Regions from separate parts of the Lysinibacillus sp. GW823-FHT06C08 genome, predicted to be linked through region 2. Evidence: riboswitches for the same ligand, from Rfam matches in the RefSeq annotation. Region 2 holds a riboswitch; the other holds the start of a gene.

Region 1 (4,924 bases), 290 kb from region 2:
AAGAACAAAAGGAAGCAGCTCGAACGAATAGATCGTCTTGAAAAGCCTCAGAAGGATCTAAAACACGCACAAATGACATTTGCTACAGATAAGAGATCTCATAAAGAAGTGTTGAAGGTAAAAGATGTAGTGCTCTCCTATCAGCTAGAAGATAGCAAGAAAATATTATTGCAAGATATTGAGTTTTCCTTGGATAGAGGAGATCGGGTCGCATTAGTAGGTCCAAATGGTGTTGGGAAATCAACGCTTTTGAAGGCGTTATTACATGAATTGTCTCCGGACCGTGGCGTTATCGCATGGGGAAATGGTGTGACAATCGGCTATTATGATCAAGAGCAAGAGACATTACATCCTAATAATACGGTATTACAAGAGGTTTGGAGTACTTTCCCTTCGATGGAAGAGGCAAGAATACGGTCAGTACTCGGTAATTTTTTATTTACGAAAGAGGATGTTTTTAAAAAGATAGCCTCCCTTAGCGGCGGGGAAAAAGCGCGTGTAGCGTTAGCAAAGCTTATTTTGCAAAAAGCCAATGTGCTTATTATGGATGAGCCGACCAATCATCTTGATTTATTTAGCAAGGAAGTTTTGGAGGAGGCGCTATTGCAATTTGACGGCACCTTATTATGCATTTCTCATGATCGTTATTTCCTTAATAAGCTAGCAAATAAATTGCTTGAATTATCACCAACTGGGATGACGGCCTTTTCGGGAAATTATGATGATTATGTTCAAAAAATAAGCCATTAAAGGATTTAGGGGCTACCTATATAGCAAGAGGTGGCCCCTTTTTTAAAAATTACAGACAGAAGTATAGATAATATAATTAAATAGTGTTATCGTAAGAACTAGCTAAATAAAATGATCCTTCGGGGTAGGGTGAAATTCCCAATCGGCGGTGATGAAGTAATTCAAAGTCCGTGAGCGCAAGCTGATTTGGTGCAAATCCAAAACCGACAGTAACAGTCTGGATGGGAGAAGGGTATAAGTGCGAGCTTTTTAAATTCAATGTAATTTAGAAGGTCTATTTGACTATGCATTTATGACACGACTTCCCGCAAGTATGTTGGGAAGTTTTTTTATTTAGCCAATCAATTGAATAGAAGATGTTCTTCGGGGTAGGGTGAAATTCCCAATCGGCGGTGATGAAGCAATTCAAAGTCCGTGAGCGCAAGCTGATTTGGTGCAAATCCAAAACCGACAGTGATAGTCTGGATGGGAGAAGAACAAATAAGATACTAGTCTATGGAAAAAATGTATATCCAAATAGGCTTATTTATTGATGTCTTATACTCCCAAAACCCCTTTGTCAAAGGGGTTTTTCTTTTTATATGAGCTTTAAGAAGGGAGACGGGTAGAAGCTCAAGAGTGGTGGATAGAAACCCAAAAGTGACGGATAGAAGCTCAAGAGTGACGGATAGAAACCCAAAAGCCACGGATAGAAGCTACGTAAGATCAGTGTGAAAGCAGGTGAAGAAATGTTTACAGGTATTGTGGAGGATATTGGCACTATTAAAGCCTTGCAAATCAATAAGAACAGTATGAAAATTACGGTTCAATCATCGAAAGTTGCTGAAGATGTGGGGTTAGGGGATAGTATAGCGGTCAATGGTGTTTGTTTAACGGTTACTCATTTTACGAATCGAGAGCTTACGATGGATGTTATGCCTGAAACCGTCAAAGCTACAAATTTACATCAGCTGACAATAGGGGATCCGGTTAATTTGGAGCGTGCGATGCCTGCTAATGGGCGATTTGGGGGTCACTTTGTTGCTGGTCATGTCGATGGTGTTGGGAAGATTTTACGAAAACGTCCGGTGGCCAACGCGGTTTATATTGATATCGAATTGTCTGAGGAACTAACAAGTTTCTGTATTCCGAAGGGCTCCGTAACGATTGATGGCACAAGCTTAACAATCTTTCATGTTGAAACGAAGCAGGTCACGATTTCACTGATTCCTCATACTTACAAGGAAACGATTTTAGGTATGAAAAAAGTAGGCGCTTTCGTCAATATTGAAACAGATTTAGTCGGTAAATATATTTTAAACGAATTGAAAAATGAGCAAGGCAAGTCAATGATTACAAGAGATTATTTAGCACGACATGGTTTTTAAAATCACATAATGAGGAGATGAAAAATAGTGCTACATGCAATTGAAGATGCCATAGAGGATTTAAAGCAAGGGAAAATAATCATCGTAGTGGATGATGAGGATCGGGAAAATGAGGGGGATCTTCTAGCGCTTGCTGAATTTATTACTCCGGAAACGATCAACTTTATGGCGACTTATGGAAAAGGTCTAATTTGTACGCCGATTTCGCAGAAGCTAGCACATCAGTTAGATCTGCACCCAATGGTTCAGCACAATACGGATAACCATCAAACAGCATTTACCGTAAGTATCGATCATATGGACACAACAACGGGGATTAGTGCCTTTGAGCGGGCATTCACCATACAAAAGATGTTGGGATCTCAGGCGAAAAAAACTGATTTTCGTCGACCAGGACACATTTTTCCACTAATCGCAAAGGATAATGGTGTCTTAGAGCGAAGGGGCCATACGGAGGCGAGCATTGATTTAGCTAAGCTTTGTCACAGTATTCCTGCTGGAGTGATTTGTGAAATTATGGGGGACGATGGTCACATGATGCGCTTTGATGAATTGACAAAGTATGCAGCACATCATGGATTAAAAATGATTTCCATTGAGGCGTTAGCCACTTATCGCAGTCAATCATTTACAACAAACTAATAACGAGGGAGATTTTAAAAAATGGGTCAAACATTTGAAGCACAATTAATTGGGACGGATTTAAAAATTGCGGTAGTCGTAGGTCGATTCAATGAGTTTATTACAAGCAAATTATTAGATGGTGCAATGGATGGATTAAAAAGACACGGTGTAGATGAAGCATCTATTGATGTTGCATGGGTGCCAGGAGCTTTTGAAGTGCCTTTTATTGCGAAACAATTAGCAGAGACAAAGAAATATGATGCCATTATTGGTTTAGGGACTGTTATTCGTGGTTCTACAACACATTATGATTATGTGTGTAATGAGTCGGCAAAAGGAATTGCGAATGTATCCTTAACGACCAATGTACCAGTTATTTTCGGTATTGTTACAACAGAAAATATTGAACAGGCGATTGAGCGTGCGGGAACAAAATCAGGTAATAAAGGCTATGATTCCGCGATATCGGCAATTGAGATGGCTAATCTACAAAAAATGATTGGCTAAGAACATTCTGAATAGGTTATCACAGTATTTGTTTCTTGAATAATTTTTATGTCCATGGGAAAAATATGCCTAAGTATATTTATTACATGTCGTAGTTTTCATAAATGTACTAAATTTGAGCAGGCTCAGTAGGAGATGAGAAGTATTTCAATGGAACAAATGATGAATTTGAAAATGTTGAAATCACTATTTCAACGCTCTGCTGATATAATATTCCAACAGTATAAATTTCAGCAACATACAGTCCATATGATAACCTGTGATGCTATGATAGACGAAGAACTCCTTCAAACGGTTGTGGTCGAACGTGTTCAATCCTTATTTAACTGTGGTTCTGATGAAACGTTAGAGGAGCTAATTGAACAGCATCTTCATGTGCCCTATTTACAAAAGGTCACTAAGAAAGAGGATATGATTACAAGAGTCTACAAAGGCCATGTCTTATTATATTTTGAGGAAGATCATTTGATTTATTCCAGTGATATTTCAAATAGACCTAATCGTGAGCCGGGGGAAACAACGCTTGAGTTAGTTGTAAAAGGACCAAGAGATGATTTTATTGAAGATGTATTTATTAATATAGCTTTATTACGAAAACGTTTACCTACGAATTCATTTAGTGTAGAAACATTAGAAATCGGTCAACGCTCTAAAACAACGGTAGCCGTTTTATATATGGAAGACATTGTGAATTTAAATATGCTAGAACAAATCCGATTACAATTACAAAAAATTGATACAGATATTGTCGTCAATGGTGATTTACTGATGGAGGCAATCGAACAGACGGCTAAAGTTCTACCTAGACATGATTATACGGGAAGACCAGATTTTGCTCTTCAAGCATTAATGAGAGGAAGAATACTAATAATGATCGATGGCGTTTCCTATGCCATGATTATTCCCGCCAATATTATGCTGCTCTTTAAAACATCTGAGGACAATGAATATCCGGTCATTGTCAGTTCAATGGAACGGGTGCTCCGAATTTTTGGGATACTGATTAGTATGTTACTTCCTGGTTTTTGGCTAGCCGTAACGACGTATCATCAAGAGCAGCTCCCCTATCTTCTACTTGCGACAGTGGTTGAATCAAGAACGGGGTTACCGTTTCCAACGATACTTGAAATCATGATGATGCTATTTATGTTTGAAATGTTCCGCGAGGCCAACTTACGCTTGCCTAGTGCCATCAGTGGCTCGATCAGTGTTGTTGGAGGGTTAATCATTGGAGATGCTGCAATTAAAGCTGGCGTGACAAGCCCTTCGATGATTGTTATCATTGCGATTTCAAGCATTGCTGCATTTACACTCGTCAATCAAGCCTTTGTAACAGCAATGAGTATTTTTCGATTAATTATCATTTTATTTTCAGCCTTTTTGGGTCTGTTTGGATTTTTTATTTCGGTCTTTTTCATTATTATCTATGCAGCAAATATGCGTGTACTCGGTGTGCCCTATATTAATTTTAATGCAGATTTTGAACAGGGTAATATTGGAAAATCCTTACTGCGTTTATCGCCGAAGGGCTATAGTCTAAGACCGTCCTTCCTAAAACCACAGGACCGGACACGAACGGCAAATATTAAATCAAAAAAAGATCAGGGGGTATGACCGTTACCTGACATCAGACTATAGACAAGCTCAAAAAAATTGGAGTTTGCCTATAGTCTTTT
Region 2 (10,047 bases):
TTGCACGTCGTCGAATAAGTGCTATTTTCCAACCACTTGTGAAGCGTGTTAATTTACAATTACTTGATGAAATTGGTTATCGTTCAGTGCTAATTGGTTTCCCTGTATTCTCCCTAGGTGCTTTAATCTTTGCGATGATTTGGGCGCAAATTGCTTGGAGTCGCTTCTGGGGATGGGATCCTAAGGAAGTATGGGCTCTTATTACATGGTTATTCTATGCGGCATTCCTACATTTACGTTTATCAAAAGGCTGGGAAGGTCAAAAATCTGCTTGGTTAGCATTAATTGGTTTTGGTATTATATTATTTAACCTAATTGCTGTTAACTTAATTCTTGCAGGTTTACACTCCTACGCATAACCTGTGAAACAACAAGCCTTTTCGCTCTAGCGAAGAGGCTTTCTTTTCTTTTCAATATGTGTCACACCATGTACAATAGAAGTTAGAGAAAGATTGGAAGAGAGGGATCGTGAAAGTGTCAGAAAATATTTCAGTATTAGTAGTAGATGACGAGGATCGAATTCGCCGCTTATTAAAAATGTATCTGGAGCGAGAAGGATACCTTGTTGACGAGGCAGAAAATGGTGAACAAGCGATCGAAAAATCTTTAGAAAAAGAATATCACTGTATTTTACTTGATATTATGATGCCTGAAAAAGATGGGCTAGAAGTGTGTGCAGAAATTCGTGAACGCGCTGCAACTCCTATTATTTTATTAACTGCTAAAGGCGAGGAAGCTAATCGTGTTCAAGGCTTCGAGCTAGGAGCAGATGATTATATTGTAAAACCATTTAGTCCTCGTGAGGTAGTGTTACGTGTGAAGGCCATTTTACGTCGTTCACAGGCATTCTCACCAACGACAAATGCATCCTCTTCAAAAGATTTAGTGGTGTTCCAGCATTTGATGATCGATCATGATGCACACCGTGTAACGGCAGAGGGCATTGAGGTGAATTTAACACCAAAAGAGTATGAATTACTTTACTTCTTAGCGAAATCGCCAGACAAAGTATTTGACCGTGAACAACTACTAAAAGAGGTTTGGCATTACGATTTCTTTGGTGATTTACGTACAGTTGACACACACGTAAAACGTTTGCGTGAAAAGCTCAACCGTGTTTCTGAAAACGCTGCTAAAATGATCGTGACGGTTTGGGGCGTTGGTTACAAATTTGAGGTTGTCAATGAATAGAATATGGAATAGTGTTGTCGGGAAGCTATGGGTAACCATATTGCTTCTCGTTTCATTTGTATTATTTGTTTTCACGGTATTAATGCTTGAATTTCTTCAAAACTACCATATGCAGCAAGCGGAAATATCTTTACGTCAAACCGCTGCCACTGTGGCAAGTATAGTGGATGACAATGAAACAGCTGAATCGACTTCGGAATTATTAAAAGATATTTTACCTAAAGGCACCAACGCACTAATCGCAATCAGCCATGTAGAGGTATCCTTTGCCATGCAAGAGGGACTCAATAAAAAGGAAATTCAAGATACTATTTTGGCAAATAAATCTTTCCGTGAGGTTTTTCAATCAGATGAACCAATTACTAAAGAAATGATGATGCCCTCCTCTACAGATCAAGAGAAAATGGAATCTTACGTTGTACTTGGTTTCCCATTAAATGTAGAGAATGCTGTACATGGAGCAGTTTTCATCTATCAAAGCCCCGATGCCCTACATAAAACGTCCAAGGAAACGACGAAAATTGTCTTTTTGGCAGCTTTCATAGCATTTGTCTTGACTACATTTTTTGCGTTCTTCTTGTCTTCACGTATTACTTCTCCACTTAGAAAAATGCGTGAGCTGGCATTTGAAATTGCAAAAGGGAATTTTGAAGCGAAAATGCCTACGACTCAAAATGATGAAATTGGACAGCTTGCAGTTGCTTTCAATCAAATGGGTCGTCAATTAAAGCATAATTTAGAGGTCATCAATCAAGAGAATGAACAGCTATCCAATATTTTGACATCTATGACAGATGCAGTGATTACATTTAATCGCGACCGTACAATATTATTAAGTAATCCACCAGCGGAACGTCTGATGCAAAAATGGTTTGTAAACAAAGGCTCACAAAGTGCGAAGCCAATACCGCCAGAGCTGTATCATATGCTGGATCATGTACTCATGTTTGAGGATAAGCTAGAAGAGGAAATTGAAATGGATGGTAATTACTATACGTTTACAATTAGTCCTCTTTATAGTGGAGAAAACATTCGTGGTGCAGTCGCTGTTATTCGTGATATGACTGAACAACACCGCTTAGAAAAACTTCGATCCGATTTTATTGCGAACGTCTCTCATGAATTGCGGACGCCAATCGCCATGCTTCAAGGCTATTCTGAAGCATTGATGGATGATGATTTTATTCAAGATCTGGAAGAACGTAATGAAATAACAAAAATTATTTATGATGAATCCAAACGAATGGGTCGCCTTGTCACGGATTTATTAGATTTAGCACGCATGGAATCAGGGCATATGACACTCTATAAAGATGAATTGCCAATTAATTCTACATTCGAACGTATTACCCAAAAATTTGCACAGGTTGCAAAAGAAAAGCATATTCGTCTACTATTTGATAGTGAATTTAATGACGATGCGATGATTAATATAGATGAGGATCGCATCGAGCAAGTACTCACAAATTTAGTCGACAATGCACTAAGACATACGGAAGAGGGATCTGTCACAGTAAAAGTGGAGCAGGAGCCAACATTCGCTAAAATTTCTGTTCAAGATACAGGACATGGTATTCCTCAAGATGATTTACCTTATGTCTTTGAACGCTTTTATAAAGCAGATAAGGCACGTACTCGATCTAAGGGTGGTACGGGACTTGGCTTAGCCATTGCACGAAATATTATAAAGGCACACTCAGGAAATATTATGGTAGATAGTGTGCTTAAGGAAGGTACTACCTTCACATTTTATTTACCGTTCGATTAATAACATGGTTTGTTATTAATTGACTGTAACTTCTGTGAATGTAAGACGACAAATAATATAGAACGGGGGTGGAGTGCATTGAATGACTCCGTGTTCCATCGACTATACGATGCCTATCATCAAGACGTGTTCCAGTTTCTAATCTATCTAGTAAAAAACCGTACACTTGCTGAAGATTTAGCGCATGAAGTTTATGTAAGAGTATTGCGCTCATACGATCAATTTGCAGGCAATAGTAGTGAGAAAACATGGCTTTTTGCAATAGCCAAAAATGTTGCGATTGATCATTTTAGAAAGCAAGCAGTGCGTCAGAAGCATTCGCTTGATTTCTTTGACTGGGAAACGGAACAGCTCCATTCAAACACACCATCACCGGAGGAAATGCTACAGGCCAGTGATGAATTTATGCAAGTAGAGTCAGCATTAGAAAACTGTACTGGCGATCAAAAAATGGTCATTATTATGCGCTATTTCCAGGATTTATCGATTGCAGAAACGGCGCAAATACTTGATTGGACAGAAGCGAAGGTAAAAACAACCCAGCATCGAGCCATTAAATTTTTAAGGCAACAGCTACAGCCGATCAGAGAACAGGAGGCGAAACGGCAATGACACATAAGGCATTTGATGATGAGCAGCTTGAACATGTACTGAACAATGCCCCTAAGCTTTCTGACCACCGTTCGAAAGAAGATATATTAAATCGGTTAATGGCAGATGCTCGCTTGCAAGATAATATCCACCTTCAAGAAGCTATGCAAGAACCTATAGAAGATGAACCATCTCAACAGGAAGGTGCTATCATTCAAAAGCCTGCGACGAAATCAAAAGTACGTAATATGCAGATTTATATGAGTGTAGCCGCAGTCTTTGTGCTAACAATACTAGTTGGCACAATATTGAAGAACAATCAAGGTGAGCAAAAAGATCAAGCGAGTATGCCTGAAACGGCTCAGTTTTCGACGATGCAAGAGGATTCAGCAGCAAAGGAAGCGGCCACGCAGGATGAAATGCTGGATTCCAAAAGTATTGTTGCGGAACATGAGCGCATTTTATCTTTACGTACATCTGTCTATGAGGAGGATGTAAAAGATGCTGTCGTATTCCGTATTGGTTTGGCAGGGCGTGATGCGGAAAGTGTTCCTATGACGTATGTGATTCCAAATGAACGTGTGGCTACGGATTTTGGAGAAGAGAAGCCTTCTACCTTACGGATATATGAAAAGTATGCTCCTCAAATTGACGAGGAGGCCAAAGGGTTTACAGAGTATCATCCTTATAAAGGTGAGCTGAAGGAAAAGGATGATAAGCTTATCCATGTCTTGCCAAAGGGGAATGACTATGATGTTGCCTCTGCTGCAGTAAATGAATATAAAGGCACAATGGAAGACACATTCTCGGACTCTGAATACACCGAAGTGGAAATCCAAAATGAAGATGGAACCCCGTATGAGTTTTCTCAAGAAGGTGAGCCAAGTCAAGGAATGTCCTTAACGAATGCAAAGCACTATAATTATTACTTGTACCATGATTCCAATGGTGCAGAATATTTATCACCAGATTTCCGTCAATCTTTTGAGACAGTCACAGAGGCACTTACACTGATGAAAAATAAAAATGATGATGTCTATACATCCGTAGTGCCTGAAAATGTAACATACACAGTCACTGAACAAGCGGAAGGTGTCGTTGTTACTTTTGATATTCCGCTTGATTTAACATCTATGGAACCAATACGAGCTACTCAATTAATTGAGGCCATGATGTTAACTGCTGCTAGCTTTAATCAACAGCTCCTTTTAGATAATGTTGTGCAAGAAAGCTGGGAAGGCTTTGATTTGAAGGGTTATTTACCAAAGCCAGTGGGACCAAATAAACAATTTTTACCATAGTCGAAGGAAGAAAAAAACAAGAGAGGCATTCCTGTATGGCGGGAGTGCCTTTTCTATTTATAAAACATAGCAATTTAATCGGATTTTTTGAGCAGAACTATTTACTTTTACTTCGTAATTCATTATAGTAAAGCTGTAGTATAAAATAATATGATTCATCTTCGGGGCAGGGTGAAAATCCCGACCGGCGGTAATAGAGTCATAAATCGCTAGTGAATATATTCATTAGCTCGCTTGATTTATGTTAAACTCTTCAGCCCGCGACCTGTGCGAATTTTCGCATGGCTGACTTGGTGAAATTCCAAGGCCGACAGTTAAAGTCTGGATGGGAGAAGATGAAGGTACGATCGTCATTCATTGTCATGAAATGAACTATGACCGAGCGCTTTTTTGTATGTTTTATTAAACTGTGCTCAAAAATTAGTTGATGAGGACGCTTATTCGTTATGCCTTTCTCCCTTATGCTTTATTAAACGCATAAGGGTTTTTTCATGAAACAATTGAAAGATCGTCACCTTTCTTCTTGCGAGATTGAATCAGCAAAGAGGAGAGAGTTTTCTATGAAGAAAAATGTCAAACTTCAATCGTTTATTACGATTGGGATGCTGAGCAGTATTTCATTTTTATTAATGCTTTTTAATTTCCCAATTCCGCCATTCCCAGCATTTTTGGAAGTGGATTTCAGTGATATGCCTGCCTTGCTTGCAGCAATCACAATGGGACCTGTAGCTGGTATTTTAGTAGAATTGTTTAAAAATGTGTTGGATTGGATTTTCTCAGGCACTCCAACAGGCGTTCCGGTAGGGCATATGGCCAATTTTGTAACAGGTATTTTATTCATCTTGCCAGTAAGCTTTATTTTTAATCGATTTAAAACAATCGCTGGTCTTGTTGGAGGTTTAGCAATAGGAACAGTTGTGATGGCAGTAGGAATGAGTGTTTTAAACTATGCTGTATTTTTACCAATGTACACTTACTTCTTAGGAATGGAGCCTGTTGTAGGTGACTCACTTTATAAAATGATTATCGCTGGTATTTTACCATTTAATATTGTCAAAGGGATTTTATTAACGGGTATTATGGCGTTATTATTTACGACAATGCGTAAATGGATTGACCGCCAGCGTTCTATGTATATAACAAAATAAAATGTACTAAGCCTCGAGGGATGAACTCGAGGCTTTTTTATGGCGAAATGTAGAAAAAATAGAAAAAGGTAATGGGTTGTCCAAGTATAACTAGTTCTTTTTTAGTAATACCTAGTCGAAAGCTATAATTTCATGTAAAATTAGAGAAGAGTTTAGAAAGTTAGAGGAGTTTGAAGAGATGAGTGGAAAAAAAGGACAGTGGTCTAGTAAGTTAGGATTTATTTTAGCATCAGCAGGTGCTGCAATAGGACTAGGAGCGATTTGGAAGCTTCCGTATGTAACCGGACAAAGTGGCGGAGGGGCGTTTTTCTTAATCTTTGTATTGTTTACATTGTTAATTGGGCTCCCGATGCTATTATCTGAATATATTTTAGGACGAGGTACACAGTCAGAGGCAATTACTGCCTATAAAAAAATTGCTCCTACGAAAAAGGGATGGGCATGGATTGGCCGCATGGGTGTTCTCGGATGTTTTTTATTACTAACATTTTATAGCGTTGTCGGTGGCTGGATTTTTATTTATAGTGGGCTAGGCGTAGCGGGTGCTGTCATTGATCCGGCTATTGATCCTGGAGAACTATTTGGAAAGATAATTGGTACACCTTGGATTACAATTGTAGGTTTGGCTTTGTTTACATTAGCAAACGTACTTGTTATTTCGTTAGGTGTCCAAAATGGTATTGAAAAGGCGAATAAATGGATGATGCCATTGCTCTTTATTATGTTCATTGTCCTAGTGATACGTGCTGTCACATTAGATGGCGCCATGGACGGGGTAAAATTCTTTTTATGGCCTGATTTTTCAAATATTACCGGAAAAGCCTTATTAGAAGCTTTAGGGCAATCCTTCTTTGGGTTAGCCGTTGGATTTTCTTGCCTTGTTACATATAGTTCCTACCTCAAAAAAGATGTGAGTTTACCGAATTCAGCAGGCTCCGTCGTTATGCTAACGGTACTTGTTTCATTTTTAGCTGGACTAGCTATCTTCCCGGTCGTTTTTGCTTTTGATTTAGAGCCGGCAGCTGGGCCAGGCTTGTTATTTATGGTGTTACCGACAGCATTTAGCCAAATGCCATTTGGGGAAGTATTTTTAGCGATGTTTTTATTATTATTCTTATTTGCCACATTAACGTCCTCGTTTAGTTTATACGAAATTATTGTTGCGGCATTTATGGAAAATAGTCAGAAGTCTCGTCTCGTATGGACTTCTTGCCTAGGTATAGTCGTCTTTCTTGCGGCCATCCCAGCATCCCTTTCCTCTAGCCTGCTAGCGGATGTATCGGTTTTTGGGAAGAATATTTTTGATGCAACTGACTTTTTAGTATCAAACTTAATGCTGCCATTGGGTAACTTGTCCATTGCGATTTTTATTGCATATGTAGTGGATAAGGAATTTGTGAAAAGAGAACTGCTAATGGGAAGCCAGATGGGGCAGGGGTATTATGCGATTTACAGGATGTTAATGTTAATCATAGTACCTGCTGTCATACTCGTAGTATTCGTTAATATGCTATTTCAATTTTAAAAATATATATAAGGTGTATCCATTTAGTAAATGGGTACGCCTTTTTTATGTATCGAAATTCAAGATAAATATATTCTAAAAAAACGATGTTATAAAACTTTACATACATATTGCTAATAACAATAAAATGATGTATTTTAAAAGCAGTTATAAAAAATGTGTTAACTAAATTTACATTGGAGTGGTGGAAAATGAAACATTATACAAAAGAAGGTATTATACGCCGAGTAAAGGAAGAAAATGTGAAGTTTATTCGCCTACAATTTACTGATATATTAGGAACGATTAAAAATGTAGAAGTACCTGTGAGTCAATTAGAAAAAGCTTTAGACAATAAGGTTATGTTTGATGGCTCTTCGATTGAAGGCTTTGTACGTATAGAGGAGTCTGATATGTACTTGAGACCAGATTTCAATACATTTGTCATTTTTCCTTGGACAGCTGAAAAAGGTAAGGTGGCACGCCTTATATGCGATATTGCAAGGCCAGATGGGTCACCATTTGAAGGAGACCCACGCTCCAATTTAAAGCGCGTTTTAAAGGAAATGGAGGAGTTAGGTTTCACTTCCTTTAACTTGGGCCCAGAGCCAGAATTTTTCCTTTTTAAGCTGGATGAAAAGGGGCATCCGACACTTGAGCTAAATGACAGCGGAGGTTATTTTGACTTAGCTCCGACAGATTTAGGAGAGAATTGTCGTCGGGATATTGTTTTAGAGCTAGAAGGGATGGGCTTTGAAATTGAGGCATCTCACCATGAAGTAGCACCTGGACAGCATGAAATTGATTTTAAATATGCTAGTGCCATTGAAGCATGCGACAATATTCAAACATTTAAATTAGTCGTAAAAACAATCGCTGCACAGCATGGGCTACATGCAACATTTATGCCGAAGCCATTATTCGGAGTTAACGGCTCTGGTATGCATTTTAATCTATCATTATTTGAAGGGGATAAAAATGCATTTTATGATGAACACGCAGAACTTCAATTAAGTGCAACAGCTCGTAGCTTTATGGCAGGAATCATCCAGCATGTACACGGATTTACGGCAATTACGAATCCACTTGTTAATTCTTATAAACGATTAGTCCCAGGCTATGAGGCCCCATGCTATGTTGCTTGGTCTGCTCAAAACCGTTCACCACTTATTCGTATACCAGCAGCTAGAGGATTATCAACACGTGTTGAATTACGTTCAGTGGATCCAGCGGCGAATCCTTATTTAGCAATGGCTGTGATCTTGGCTTCGGGGCTTGATGGCATACGCAAGGATTTAACGCCTCCAGCAGCGGTAGATCGAAATATTTATAAAATGACAGGTCCAGAGCGTGAATTAAATGGCATTGATAGCTTACCCTCTTCATTAGAACATGCGTTAATTGAATTAGAAATGGATTCAGTTGTACGAGATGCTCTAGGTGATCATATTTATGAAAAGTTTAATGTTGCCAAAGAAATCGAATGGGATAAATACCGCACACGGGTCCATAACTGGGAGCGTGAGGAATATTTAACGATGTACTAAAAAATATTGGAGCTAAAAAGCTCCAATATTTTTATACTGACTTTCATACCCTTTATTAAAGAAAAGGGGTGTGGGCAATGACACAAACGACTCAAGTTGTGACAATTCAAAACAACGATATTGTGCAATTTGAACATGATATTAATCGGGCTTTATTAGATTTAAGTTACTTTTTCATACTTGATATCAAATACAATACCCTTTATATCGGAGAACAAACGGTCATCCATTCTGCCTTAATTATTTATCAACATCCAGACGAGAGTAGCCATTAAATTTATATGTAAAAGGATGGTCATGTCGAGAAGACGTGACTTTTTTTTATGGAAATAAAGATAAGAGAAATGGTCGATCTTCTGGGAATGTCAATGGTAGTCGTGCAACATCATCTTTAGATTGCCATGCGATATCGTACATTAATTTATTCAAGATTAAGAAGGGTCATTTGTCCGCCAATTATGATGGCTTCAAAGTAACTGACTTCTACAGCTGCATTAGATTTATCATCAATACTACCTGTAGCCTAATTCTTCGTATACTTCATGATTACAACATGCTTGGAAATTTCCCATTGCCTCCTTTTCATCTGAAGGCATAGCCTAAGTCTTTTCTTCCTCCTTTGGTAAGATACGATGTTGACTATCCTTGATTTAAGGACAATAAAGGCCTTGTCCGTTATTATAAATATAATGGTTATTTTTCGATATTTTTTGATAGTTAGTACAATGGATTTTAGTGGAGAAAGAGCGAAAATCGTATGTAAAGTAACGAAAATAGAAGGAGTGTTAGTGATGAAAAACTGCTTCTACACATACCTGTCCAAAGTTAGCATAAAAAGACAGGCTGGAAAGCATGAACTATTTTAAGATGTTATCAGGGAGTGAGAGCAATGAGTTGGATTGAGTCGATTCAAAAAGCCATTAATTTTATGGAGGATCATTTATTAGAAAACATAACCATTGAACAAATTGCACAGGAGGTTAATTCATCTGTCTTT

The links. A riboswitch is a leader RNA that binds a small molecule or an ion and turns the genes downstream of it on or off. The one in region 2 is predicted to bind FMN.
Positions count from the first base shown of each region.
Region 1: another riboswitch for FMN. It lies ahead of ribE (riboflavin synthase); the one in region 2 lies ahead of AC1Q6O_RS04620 (ECF transporter S component).

Region 1 covers NZ_JBXAHN010000001.1:1,276,961-1,281,884, forward strand. Annotated here, with positions in the region: gene AC1Q6O_RS05980 (ABC-F family ATP-binding cassette domain-containing protein) at 1-750, shown strand, start outside; FMN riboswitch at 862-987, shown strand; FMN riboswitch at 1,106-1,231, shown strand; gene ribE (riboflavin synthase) at 1,479-2,117, shown strand; gene ribB (3,4-dihydroxy-2-butanone-4-phosphate synthase) at 2,145-2,759, shown strand; gene ribH (6,7-dimethyl-8-ribityllumazine synthase) at 2,781-3,248, shown strand; gene AC1Q6O_RS06000 (spore germination protein) at 3,399-4,862, shown strand.
Region 2 covers NZ_JBXAHN010000001.1:984,755-994,801, forward strand. Annotated here, with positions in the region: gene ccsB (c-type cytochrome biogenesis protein CcsB) at 1-359, shown strand, start outside; gene AC1Q6O_RS04600 (response regulator transcription factor) at 475-1,191, shown strand; gene AC1Q6O_RS04605 (ATP-binding protein) at 1,184-2,959, shown strand; gene sigX (RNA polymerase sigma factor SigX) at 3,038-3,571, shown strand; gene AC1Q6O_RS04615 (RNA polymerase subunit sigma) at 3,568-4,851, shown strand; FMN riboswitch at 5,005-5,192, shown strand; gene AC1Q6O_RS04620 (ECF transporter S component) at 5,412-5,999, shown strand; gene AC1Q6O_RS04625 (sodium-dependent transporter) at 6,178-7,524, shown strand; gene glnA (type I glutamate--ammonia ligase) at 7,716-9,050, shown strand; gene AC1Q6O_RS04635 (hypothetical protein) at 9,128-9,325, shown strand; gene AC1Q6O_RS04640 (AraC family transcriptional regulator) at 9,940-10,047, shown strand, end outside.